Regions from separate parts of the Ruminococcus sp. D54t1_190329_F1 genome, predicted to be linked through region 2. Evidence: predicted binding sites of a transcription regulator. Region 2 holds the regulator's gene; each other region holds the start of a gene.
The links. The regulator HrcA, encoded in region 2, represses chaperone genes, less so after heat shock. The targets are predictions, from matches to a motif close to TGTTAGCACTCNNNNNNNNNGAGTGCTAACA.
Positions count from the first base shown of each region.

Region 1 (3,283 bases), on a different contig from region 2:
TATCACCTGTGTGTGCGCCCATAAGAGCCTTTCCTACAGGAGATTCGTTAGAAATCTTGCCTTCCAGGCTGTTTGCCTCTGTGGAGCCAACCAGCTTCAGTTCTATATCTTCGTCAAACTCGAAGTCATGTACTCTTACTTTACATCCTACGCTGATCTTGTCAAGATCGACTTCGTCCTCAACTACAACCTCAGCGTTCTTCAGGATTTTCTCAATTTCTTCAATACGCGCTTCGATATCTCTCTGCTCATCTTTAGCTGCATCGTACTCTGCATTCTCGGACAGGTCTCCCTGCTCTCTTGCCTCTTTGATCTTACCTGCTACTTCTTTTCTTTTTACTACCTTTAAATCATGCAGCTCTTCTTCCAGTTTTTTAAGTCCTGCATAGGTTAGTAAGTTCTTCTTTTCTTCCATTATAGCCTTACTCCCTTTCATTCCGGCGGCTTGTCGCCCCGTATCATACATTTCTTATATGCTGTTTCTCCCGGAAAATTCCATTACTATAAAAGTCCTGAACAAAAAGCAGCAGAAATATACCAACGACAGATAATATTCATGCGCCAAACAGTCCACTTTTATAATTGGTAATGCCTGCAAAAGCAGACATTTCATTACCCAAAAGGGTACAAATTCACTAGGATATTCACAGTTTCACCATTATAGCTAAATCAACAGGCATTGTCAAGACAGAAAAATAGCGAACAAATGTAAAAAAAAATGCCGCAGAACCACCATTTTCCGTGATTCTGCGGCATCTTACTTCTTAATTATGCTATTCTCTCAGAATGTGCTTCTGAAAGGGGAAAAGTTATCCTTCGATGGCAATGTGTTTCTTCTCTTCCACTGCTGGTTTCGCTTCTTTCTTCGGAACAAACAGTTTCAGAATGCCATGTTTAAACTCAGCCTTAATATCCTCCTGCTGAACATCCTCGCCTACATAAAAGCTTCTGCTGCAGGCTCCTGCGTAACGCTCCCTGCGGATGTAATGACCGGATTCTTTCTCCTGCTCATCTTTGTCCAAACCTTTCTCAGCGCTGATGGTCAGATAGCCATTCTCCAGGGAAGCCTTAATCTCATCTTTGGTAAATCCTGGAAGATCGACTACCAGCTGATAACCGTTATCCATTTCCTTAATATCAGTCTTCATAACGTGGCTGGCTCTCTTGCCATAAAGCTTCTTCTCGGTATCTTTCATTGCTTTATCATCATAATAGAATGGAAAATCATTAAAGAAATCATCAAATAAGTTCTCTCCAAAAATACTAGGCATTAACATAAGTCATCTCTCCTTTTTAATATGCTGTTTACCTTGTTTCTTGGAACTCGGGTGGTAGGGAATTCATAAAGCCTTTCGCTTTTGCTTTCTTTTTATCCCCTTCCTTTGTTCTAGTTGTAATATAGCACATATTGTTAGCAGTGTCAAGAGATGAGTGCTAATTTCACATTTTTTTCACATTCTCACATTTTTCTATTTTCCTACAGCATCTCCCTCAGCTGATAATTTGTATACACCTGTTCATAATCATATTCCGAATCATACCTGGTAAGTGTCACCATAGGATCTGCACCTGGAATGATCTGGTAGCTATAGGAAACCTCGTAATCCTCATCTATAAATTTCACAGCACCCTGGTTTTCAGAGCCTTCTGTGATTTCTGTCCTGTAAGCTGTGAAAACACGTCCGCTGTTTATGTCATTTGCCATGGCAGTCATAACTTCGGCCAGATTTCCAAGATCCTCATTTATCGTAAACTGGTTCCAGCGGTCTACCAGAACCGCACCATAGCATTTATCGCCATACTCACTGGTGGCCTCTCTCCAGCAAATGTTGATATAGTTATCATCCGTTATTCTGTAGCTTCCAACATAGTCCCTGGGATCATAATATTCATCTCCTGCCCAATGAGCTGTAAAGGTTCCATTGTCCTCATCCAGGGAAACTTCATAACCTTTTTCCAAATTCGCAGCCCCAAGATAGCGGGCAATGATTTCCTCCGGATTGTCTGTTTCCGGATGATAAATGTAGGGATTCTCCTTTGGAATCTTAGCCTTTTCACTATCTTCCAGATCGTCCAGATTATCCAGGCTCTGAGCTTCTCCTGTCTGCACCAGTTCCCGCCCGAAAATCACCTGGGTATCCTCATCTAAGCTCCCCACAAACTCTCCGTCCACTGTATCAAGATAAATGTCTCCTTCCTCCAGGGAAACAAGTATTTTCCCATCCTCCAGTTTCCATGAGACCTTCAGAATTTCTGCCTAGTCTGGCTCCTCACTATTGTAGGACATTTCCATGTAAGCACTTCCGTCTTCCATCAGCCTCATTTCCAAGTATTGGTTCAAATATTCTGCTACATTGTGGCGTTCGCTGCTTTCGTCAGAATATATTACATAATTGGCATACCAGATGCCCATATAGTCCTCCGGATTTTCGATTTCTGCATGGGCAATAGCAGGAAACAATGCGACGGTTAACATTCCGGTAAATACTGCAGCAATTATTCTTCTTTTCATAAGCACCCTCCCTGAATCATATAATTTTTCTGAAAAATATAATTTCAACTTTGCAGCCAGATACAAAACAGTAACCAGAAATTTTTTCTACAACTGTATCATTCTGCTGTAACTATATTATAAGAAATTTACCCAGGAAAAAGCACTATACTCTGGTTAGTATTTTTCTCATTGTCCATATAAAAAAAATCCAGCTTGCAGGATTCTCCGCCTGCGACGGGTCGCCTCGAGCGACAGCTACCCTTTCCGCCGCAGTGCGTTCCTGCTCAGTAAGGCTTTTGATGTAATAGGCAATTCCAACAGAATTTCCTATTACATTAAAAAGGCGTCCCCTGCAAGCTGAACCACTTACAAGAACGCCCTATACATCGGATATTAAGTAACTGCCATATTAACTTGTCAGATTTTTCAGACACGCTCTACTACTCTATACCATATTCTATCTCTCTAAAAGCTTCCCAATCAGGCTTGTCACCAGAAACGCCGCAATATCCACAGCCACAATGGTAGACCCTACCGGCGTTCCGCCCAGAATGGAAACAATAATTCCAAAAAATGCACACAACACGGATAAAATCGCCGAACAGATAATTACTGCGCTGAATCGTTTATAGAGCCTCATTGCCGACAGTGCCGGGAAAATGATCAGAGCTGAGATCAACAGGGACCCCACCAGATTCATAGCCAGCACAATGATCACCGCTGTGATCACCGCAATCAGAAGATTGTACATATCCGTCCTGGTTCCAGTAGCTTTTGCAAAATTTTCAT
Region 1 is NZ_JADNDC010000010.1:96,766-100,048, forward strand. Features, by position in the region: gene greA (transcription elongation factor GreA) at 1-415, opposite strand, end outside; gene I2D69_RS06425 (Hsp20/alpha crystallin family protein) at 810-1,277, opposite strand; gene I2D69_RS06430 (hypothetical protein) at 1,478-2,158, opposite strand; gene I2D69_RS06435 (hypothetical protein) at 2,258-2,512, opposite strand; gene I2D69_RS06440 (metal ABC transporter permease) at 2,952-3,283, opposite strand, start outside.
Region 1: I2D69_RS06425 (Hsp20/alpha crystallin family protein) is a predicted target of HrcA. The motif match lies at 1,410-1,440, and genes of this name have one in related genera.

Region 2 (3,283 bases):
TCGGGAAAACATATGCATTCGAATGGTGGTATTCTTTACTGCCGCACTGGTGCTTTTGAGAAAATATAAAATGAATCCCATTCTGGTGATGGTTTTGTGCGGTGTGGCCAATATGGCGTTTTGCGCGGCTGTCGGAAGCTGACTGGAAAAGATATGCCAGCTGACTTTCGTATATGGTGCTGCCGCAGGTGGGCAGCACCTGTGTTTAGAAGAAAAATAAGGAGGACAACAGATTGAACATATGTGTATATGGTGCTTCAAGTGCGCTGCTTAAAAACATTTATTATGAAAAAACAGAAGAGCTTGGAAGAGCAATGGGAAAAAGAGGTCACGGTCTAGTGTTTGGCGGCGGAGCTACCGGAATGATGGGAGCAGCAGCCAGAGGCGTGGCAGCAGAAAATGGTTACATACTTGGAATTGCTCCCCGCTTTTTTGACCAGCCAGGAGTTCTGTATGAGAAATGTACGGAATTTATTTTCACAGAGAATATGAGAGAGCGCAAAAAACTTCTGGAAGAAAAATCAGATGCTACGATCGTAGCACCTGGCGGAATTGGTACCTACGAGGAATTTTTTGAGATTTTTACCTTGAAAAGCCTGAAACGTATTGACCGCCCAATTGTGCTGTATAACATTGACGGATATTATGACAGGATGAAAGCATTGCTGGAGTACACAGCAGAGGAGAAATTCATGGATTTTTCCGTGCTGGATCTGGTAGTTTTTCTGGATGAGCCGGCGGCAGTTCTTGACTATCTGGAAAATTATAAAAAATAGAGGCTGCTATTCAGCAGGTACTGTTTTGTGAAACATATAACTGTGAAGGTACTGAACAGTTACAAAATAGACTCTAGTATACAGGAAAGAAGATGCCAGGGAAAATTTTCTCAAGGCATCTTTTTCATTTATACGGCAGCGGACATAAAGATACCTGGTAGTGCCCTTGCTGCAAAAATGGTATTGCAGCAAGGAAATTTTATCCGGAATGGTAAAGTATAAGGTAAAAACTATCAAAAAAGATGAAAAAAATTTGTAAAAAATATTGACAAAAGGAATACTGAGGTGTATCTTAAGAACATAGATGTTAGCACTCCTAAATAATGAGTGCTAACAAAAGGAATTCGAAGAAGCCAGACGGAAATCAGAATCAGGTTTGACCGTCTGCTTTTCAGGAAGGAGCAGATATTTCATGGATGAAGTATTAGATGAGCGCAAACGGAAAATACTGAAAGCAATCATCAAAACTTATATGGAAACAGGTGAGCCTGTAGGTTCCAGAACTATTTCCAAATATCCGGATCTGAATGTCAGCTCTGCTACCATCCGAAATGAGATGTCCGACCTGACGGATATGGGCTACATCGTACAGCCCCACACCTCAGCCGGAAGAATTCCATCAGATAAAGGCTATCGCCTTTATGTAGATGAGCTTACCAGGGAGAAGGAAGCCGAGATCGCAGAAATCCGTGATCTGATGATTGAGAAGTCAGATAAGATGGATAAGGTGCTCAGGCAGGTGGCGAAGGTCCTTGCCACGAATACCAATTATGCGGCTATGGTTGCGGTTCCCCAGTATAAGGGAAGCACCCTGAAGTTCATTCAGCTTTCACGAGTCAATGAGCGGCAGCTGATTGCCGTAGTTGTATGTGAGGGTAATGTCATTCGGAACCAGATCATCAATATTGATGAGGAGATGGATGACCAGACGATCTTGAAGCTGAATCTTCTTCTTAACACGAACCTGAACGGCGTACCCATCCAGGACATTAATCTGGGCATGATCGCCAGATTGAAAGAACAGGCGGGAAGCCACAGCGGTGTGGTTGCAGATGTGCTGGACGCGGTTGCAGCTACGATTCACGTGGACGAAGAAGATATGAAAGTATATACATCGGGAGCAACCAACATATTTAAGTATCCAGAGCTTGCAGATACATCCAGAGCCAGTGAGCTGATTTCCACTTTCGAGGATAAGCAGGAACTTGCGGATATGGTCCGTGAGGAAATGGGAGACCCGGAGAACACAGGAGTTCAGATATACATCGGGGATGAAGTTCCGGTACGTACCATGAAAGACTGCAGTGTGGTCACAGCTACTTATGAGCTGGGAGATGGAATGCGTGGAACTATTGGAATCATCGGTCCCAAGCGAATGGATTACGAGAATGTAGTGGACAGCTTAAAGAAATTAAAAGTCCAGCTTGACGAAATGGTAAATAAGAAAACCTAGAAAGGCGGTTGAAAGCGTGTCAGAAGAAATGAATAAAGAAGCCGAAGTACAGGAAGAAGCAGTTGACATTCCGGTAACAGACGGAAGCGAAGAAGAGGCAGCAGATACAGCCCAGACAGCAGAAGAGGAGACTTCCGAAGAACCTGCACAGACAGAAGAAACTGAGCAGTCAGATCAGGAAGCAGAATCTCAGAAGGAACCGGAAACCAAGACAAAAACTTCTTTCTTCGGCAAGAAGAAAAAAGAGAAAGATAAATTTGAACAGCAGGTCGAGGAGCTTACAGACAGACTGAAGCGCAGCATGGCTGAATTCGATAACTACCGTAAAAGAACGGAGAAAGAGAAATCCAGCATGTACATCATCGGTGCCAGGGACATCGTTGAAAAAATGCTTCCGATCGTGGATAACTTCGAAAGAGGTCTTGCACAGGCACCGGAGGATGATCCATTTGCAGAAGGCATGAAGATGATCTATAAGCAGATGATGACAGCCTTTGATGAGATGGGTGTGAAGCCAATCGAAGCTGTAGGCAAGGAATTTGATCCGAATCTGCATAATGCAGTGATGCATGTGGAGGACGAATCCGTTGGCGAGAACATCGTCGTAGAGGAATTCCAGAAGGGATATACTTACAAGGATTTCGTTGTAAGACACAGTATGGTAAAAGTTGCTAATTGACAGAGAGCAGCTTGGAGAATCAAACTTCATCGACATTTTCTAAAAACAAAGTATAAATGTTACTGTTCGTGTAATGGACAGCAACCATGAATTTTTAAACAGGAGGAAAATTATCATGGGAAAAATCATTGGTATTGACTTAGGTACAACAAACAGCTGTGTAGCTGTTATGGAAGGTGGACAGCCAACCGTTATCGCAAATACAGAAGGATCCAGAACAACACCATCTGTTGTAGCATTCACAAAGACAGGTGAGCGTCTGGTAGGTGAGCCTGCAAAACGTCAGGCAGTAACAAACGCAGAGAAAACAATCTCTTCCATCAAGAGAGAGATGGGTACAGATTACCGTGTAACAATCGACGATAAGAAATATTC
Region 2 is NZ_JADNDC010000002.1:124,226-127,508, forward strand. Features, by position in the region: gene I2D69_RS01440 (chromate transporter) at 1-142, shown strand, start outside; gene I2D69_RS01445 (TIGR00730 family Rossman fold protein) at 234-776, shown strand; gene hrcA (heat-inducible transcriptional repressor HrcA) at 1,189-2,229, shown strand; gene grpE (nucleotide exchange factor GrpE) at 2,246-2,908, shown strand; gene dnaK (molecular chaperone DnaK) at 3,024-3,283, shown strand, end outside.

Region 3 (3,283 bases), on a different contig from region 2:
TTACTATGAAAAGATTGGTGTAGCCTGCCCGAAGTGTGGTAAGGAAGTGGTGCTTAAGAAGACGAAGAAAGGCCGTAAGTATTACGGCTGTGAAGATAATCCGGAATGTGACTTTATGTCATGGCAGAAGCCGTCGGATAAGAAATGTCCGGTGTGCGGAAGCTACATGGTGGAAAAAGGAAATAAACTGGTGTGCAGCCAGGAGACCTGTGGCTATGTAGAAGCCAGGCCGAAGGATGAAAAAGAAAATTAAGGTTGCTGTGAAGGGTGCGAGCAGTAACAAATTAAGGAATTTCCGGGGAAAATCCCCTGCAAGGCAGCTGTATTATGTTTTGCAGGGGATTTTTTAAATAAAAGCTCTATTACTTCCATTGTTTGATGAATAGTTTCAAAAACGTGATATTTTCAGAAAAGCTAAACAAAATTGAAAAATAGTAAAAAATAGCTTGTAAATAGTTTGAAAAACGTGTAGTATTAGAATAACAGTTAAAGCCAGAGCATGTCTGAAAAGGCTTTCTGCAAAGTGGAGCGTACAGATTGCGGGAATGATTTTTTTAACAGGCTCTCATGTAACAAAAGCGAAGGGAGGACAAAATGAGCGTTCAGTTACTTGATAAAACAAGAAAAATCAATAAACTTCTCCATAACAGCAGTTCCAGCAAGGTGGTTTTTAATGATATCTGCCAGGTTCTGATGGATACTTTAAGTTCTAATATCCTGGTTCTCAGCAAGAAAGGCAAGGTGCTTGGTGTAAGTTTTTGCCCGGGAGTTGAGGAAATCCGGGAACTGATAGCTGATGAGGTGGGCGGTCATGTTGACCCTCTGCTGAATGAGCGCTTTTTAGGAGTATTATCCACCAAAGAGAACGTGAATCTCCAGACACTTGGCTTTGAGCATGTTTCCAGCAGCTATCAGGGAATCATCAATCCTATTGATATTGCAGGAGAACGTCTTGGAACGGTGTTTATGTACCGCAAGGATCGTCCATACGATATTGAGGATATTATTGTCAGTGAATACGGCACCACAGTTGTAGGTCTTGAGATGATGCGAGCTGTACATGAAGAGAATGCTGAGGAAGACCGAAAGAAACAGGTTGTGAAATCTGCTTTTAACACACTTTCTTTCTCTGAACTGGAAGCTATCATCCATATTTTTGATGAGCTTGACGGAGATGAGGGAATTCTTGTTGCCAGCAAGATTGCAGACAGAGTAGGTATTACCAGATCAGTAATCGTAAATGCACTCCGCAAGTTCGAGAGCGCGGGCGTTATTGAGTCCCGGTCATCCGGTATGAAGGGAACCTATATCAAGGTTCTCAATGAAGTGATCTTTGATGAATTAGAAGAGATTAAGGCCCAGAGAAATAAAAAGGCCTGAGTGAATTCAATAAATAATAAACAAGTGTACAGAAGAACTGTTTTCTTTCGAACGTGTTTGAAAAAGGCTTTCTGCAAATTGTGAAATGCAGATTGCGGGAATGATTTTTCAAACACGCTCTGGAGGGCAGTTCTTTTTTTGTGTGTAACAGGAAAATTCATTGGAATTCACTATTACACCAAAAAGTTTTAACGGTCAGGCTTCAAAAGCGGCGAAACAAAAAAATCAGAAAATTTTTAAAGTGAGAAAACAAGAGAAAAAAAGAGCATAAAAGAGAATAAAACAGAATATACTTGAAAATGTAACTATGAAAAGAGTTGCACAAATAACGATAATTCAATAATATAATGAACAGTGATTAGCACTCAGCAATAATGAGTGCTAGTAAGAAAAAGGAAAACAATTCTAAAGGAGGACATAGATCATGAAATTAGTTCCATTAGGCGACAGAGTTGTATTAAAACAGTTAGAAGCAGAAGAGACAACAAAATCCGGTATCGTTCTTCCGGGACAGGCACAGGAGAAACCACAGCAGGCAGAGGTAATCGCTGTAGGACCTGGCGGAGTCGTTGACGGGAAAGAAGTGAAAATGGAAGTTACTGTAGGCGACAAGGTTATCTATTCCAAATATTCAGGAACAGAGGTTAAGCTTGACGGTGAAGAGTATATCATCGTAAAACAGAGCGATATTCTTGCAATTGTGAAATAAGACATAACCTTATAAATAACTTGAAATCAGGAGGATGATTCATTATGGCAAAAGAGATTAAATATGGCGCAGAAGCCAGAACAGCATTAGAGGCTGGTGTAAATAAACTTGCTGATACCGTAAGAGTAACACTTGGTCCGAAAGGAAGAAACGTAGTACTTGATAAACAGTTCGGTGCTCCGCTTATCACAAACGATGGTGTTACAATCGCAAAAGAGATCGAGCTTGAGGATGCTTTCGAGAACATGGGAGCTCAGCTGATCAAGGAAGTTGCATCCAAGACAAACGATGTAGCTGGTGATGGTACTACAACTGCTACTGTACTTGCCCAGGCAATGGTTCATGAAGGAATGAAGAATCTGGCAGCAGGTGCTAACCCGATCGTTATGAGACGCGGTATGAAGAAAGCTACAGATGCTGCTGTAGAAGCAATTAAGAACATGAGCCAGAAAGTAAGCGGAAAGAAACAGATCGCAAACGTTGCATCTATTTCCGCCGGAGATAAAGAAGTCGGAGAGCTTGTTGCAAATGCAATGGAAAAAGTTTCCAACGACGGTGTTATTACTGTAGAAGAGTCCAAGACCATGCACACAGAGCTTGACCTTGTAGAAGGTATGCAGTTTGACCGTGGATATATTTCCGCATACATGTCCACTGATATGGAGAAGATGGAAGCAAACCTTGAGGATCCATATATTCTGATCACAGACAAGAAAATCTCCAACATTCAGGAAGTTCTTCCGCTGCTGGAGCAGATCGTACAGGCTGGAGCAAAACTTCTTATCATCGCTGAAGATGTTGAGGGTGAGGCTCTTACCACTCTGATCGTAAACAAATTAAGAGGAACCTTCCAGGTAGTAGCTGTAAAAGCTCCTGGCTATGGTGACAGAAGAAAAGAAATGCTTCAGGATATCGCAATTCTGACAGGTGGTACTGTAATTTCTGACGAGGTAGGTCTTGAACTGAAAGATGCTACAATGGCTCAGTTAGGACGTGCAAAATCTGTTAAAGTTGCAAAAGAGAATACTGTTATTGTCGATGGTATGGGAGATAAAGAAGCAATTGCCAATCGTGTTGCCCAGATCCGTGCTCAGATTGAGGAGACAAAATCTGATTTCGACAGAGAGAAGCTTCAGGAAAGACTTGCAAAACTTGCAGGCGGTGTAGCAGTGGTTCGTGTTGGTGCAGCTACTG
Region 3 is NZ_JADNDC010000009.1:71,064-74,346, reverse strand. Features, by position in the region: gene topA (type I DNA topoisomerase) at 1-253, shown strand, start outside; gene codY (GTP-sensing pleiotropic transcriptional regulator CodY) at 595-1,380, shown strand; gene groES (co-chaperone GroES) at 1,805-2,089, shown strand; gene groL (chaperonin GroEL) at 2,134-3,283, shown strand, end outside.
Region 3: groES (co-chaperone GroES) is a predicted target of HrcA. The motif match lies at 1,737-1,767, and genes of this name have one in related genera.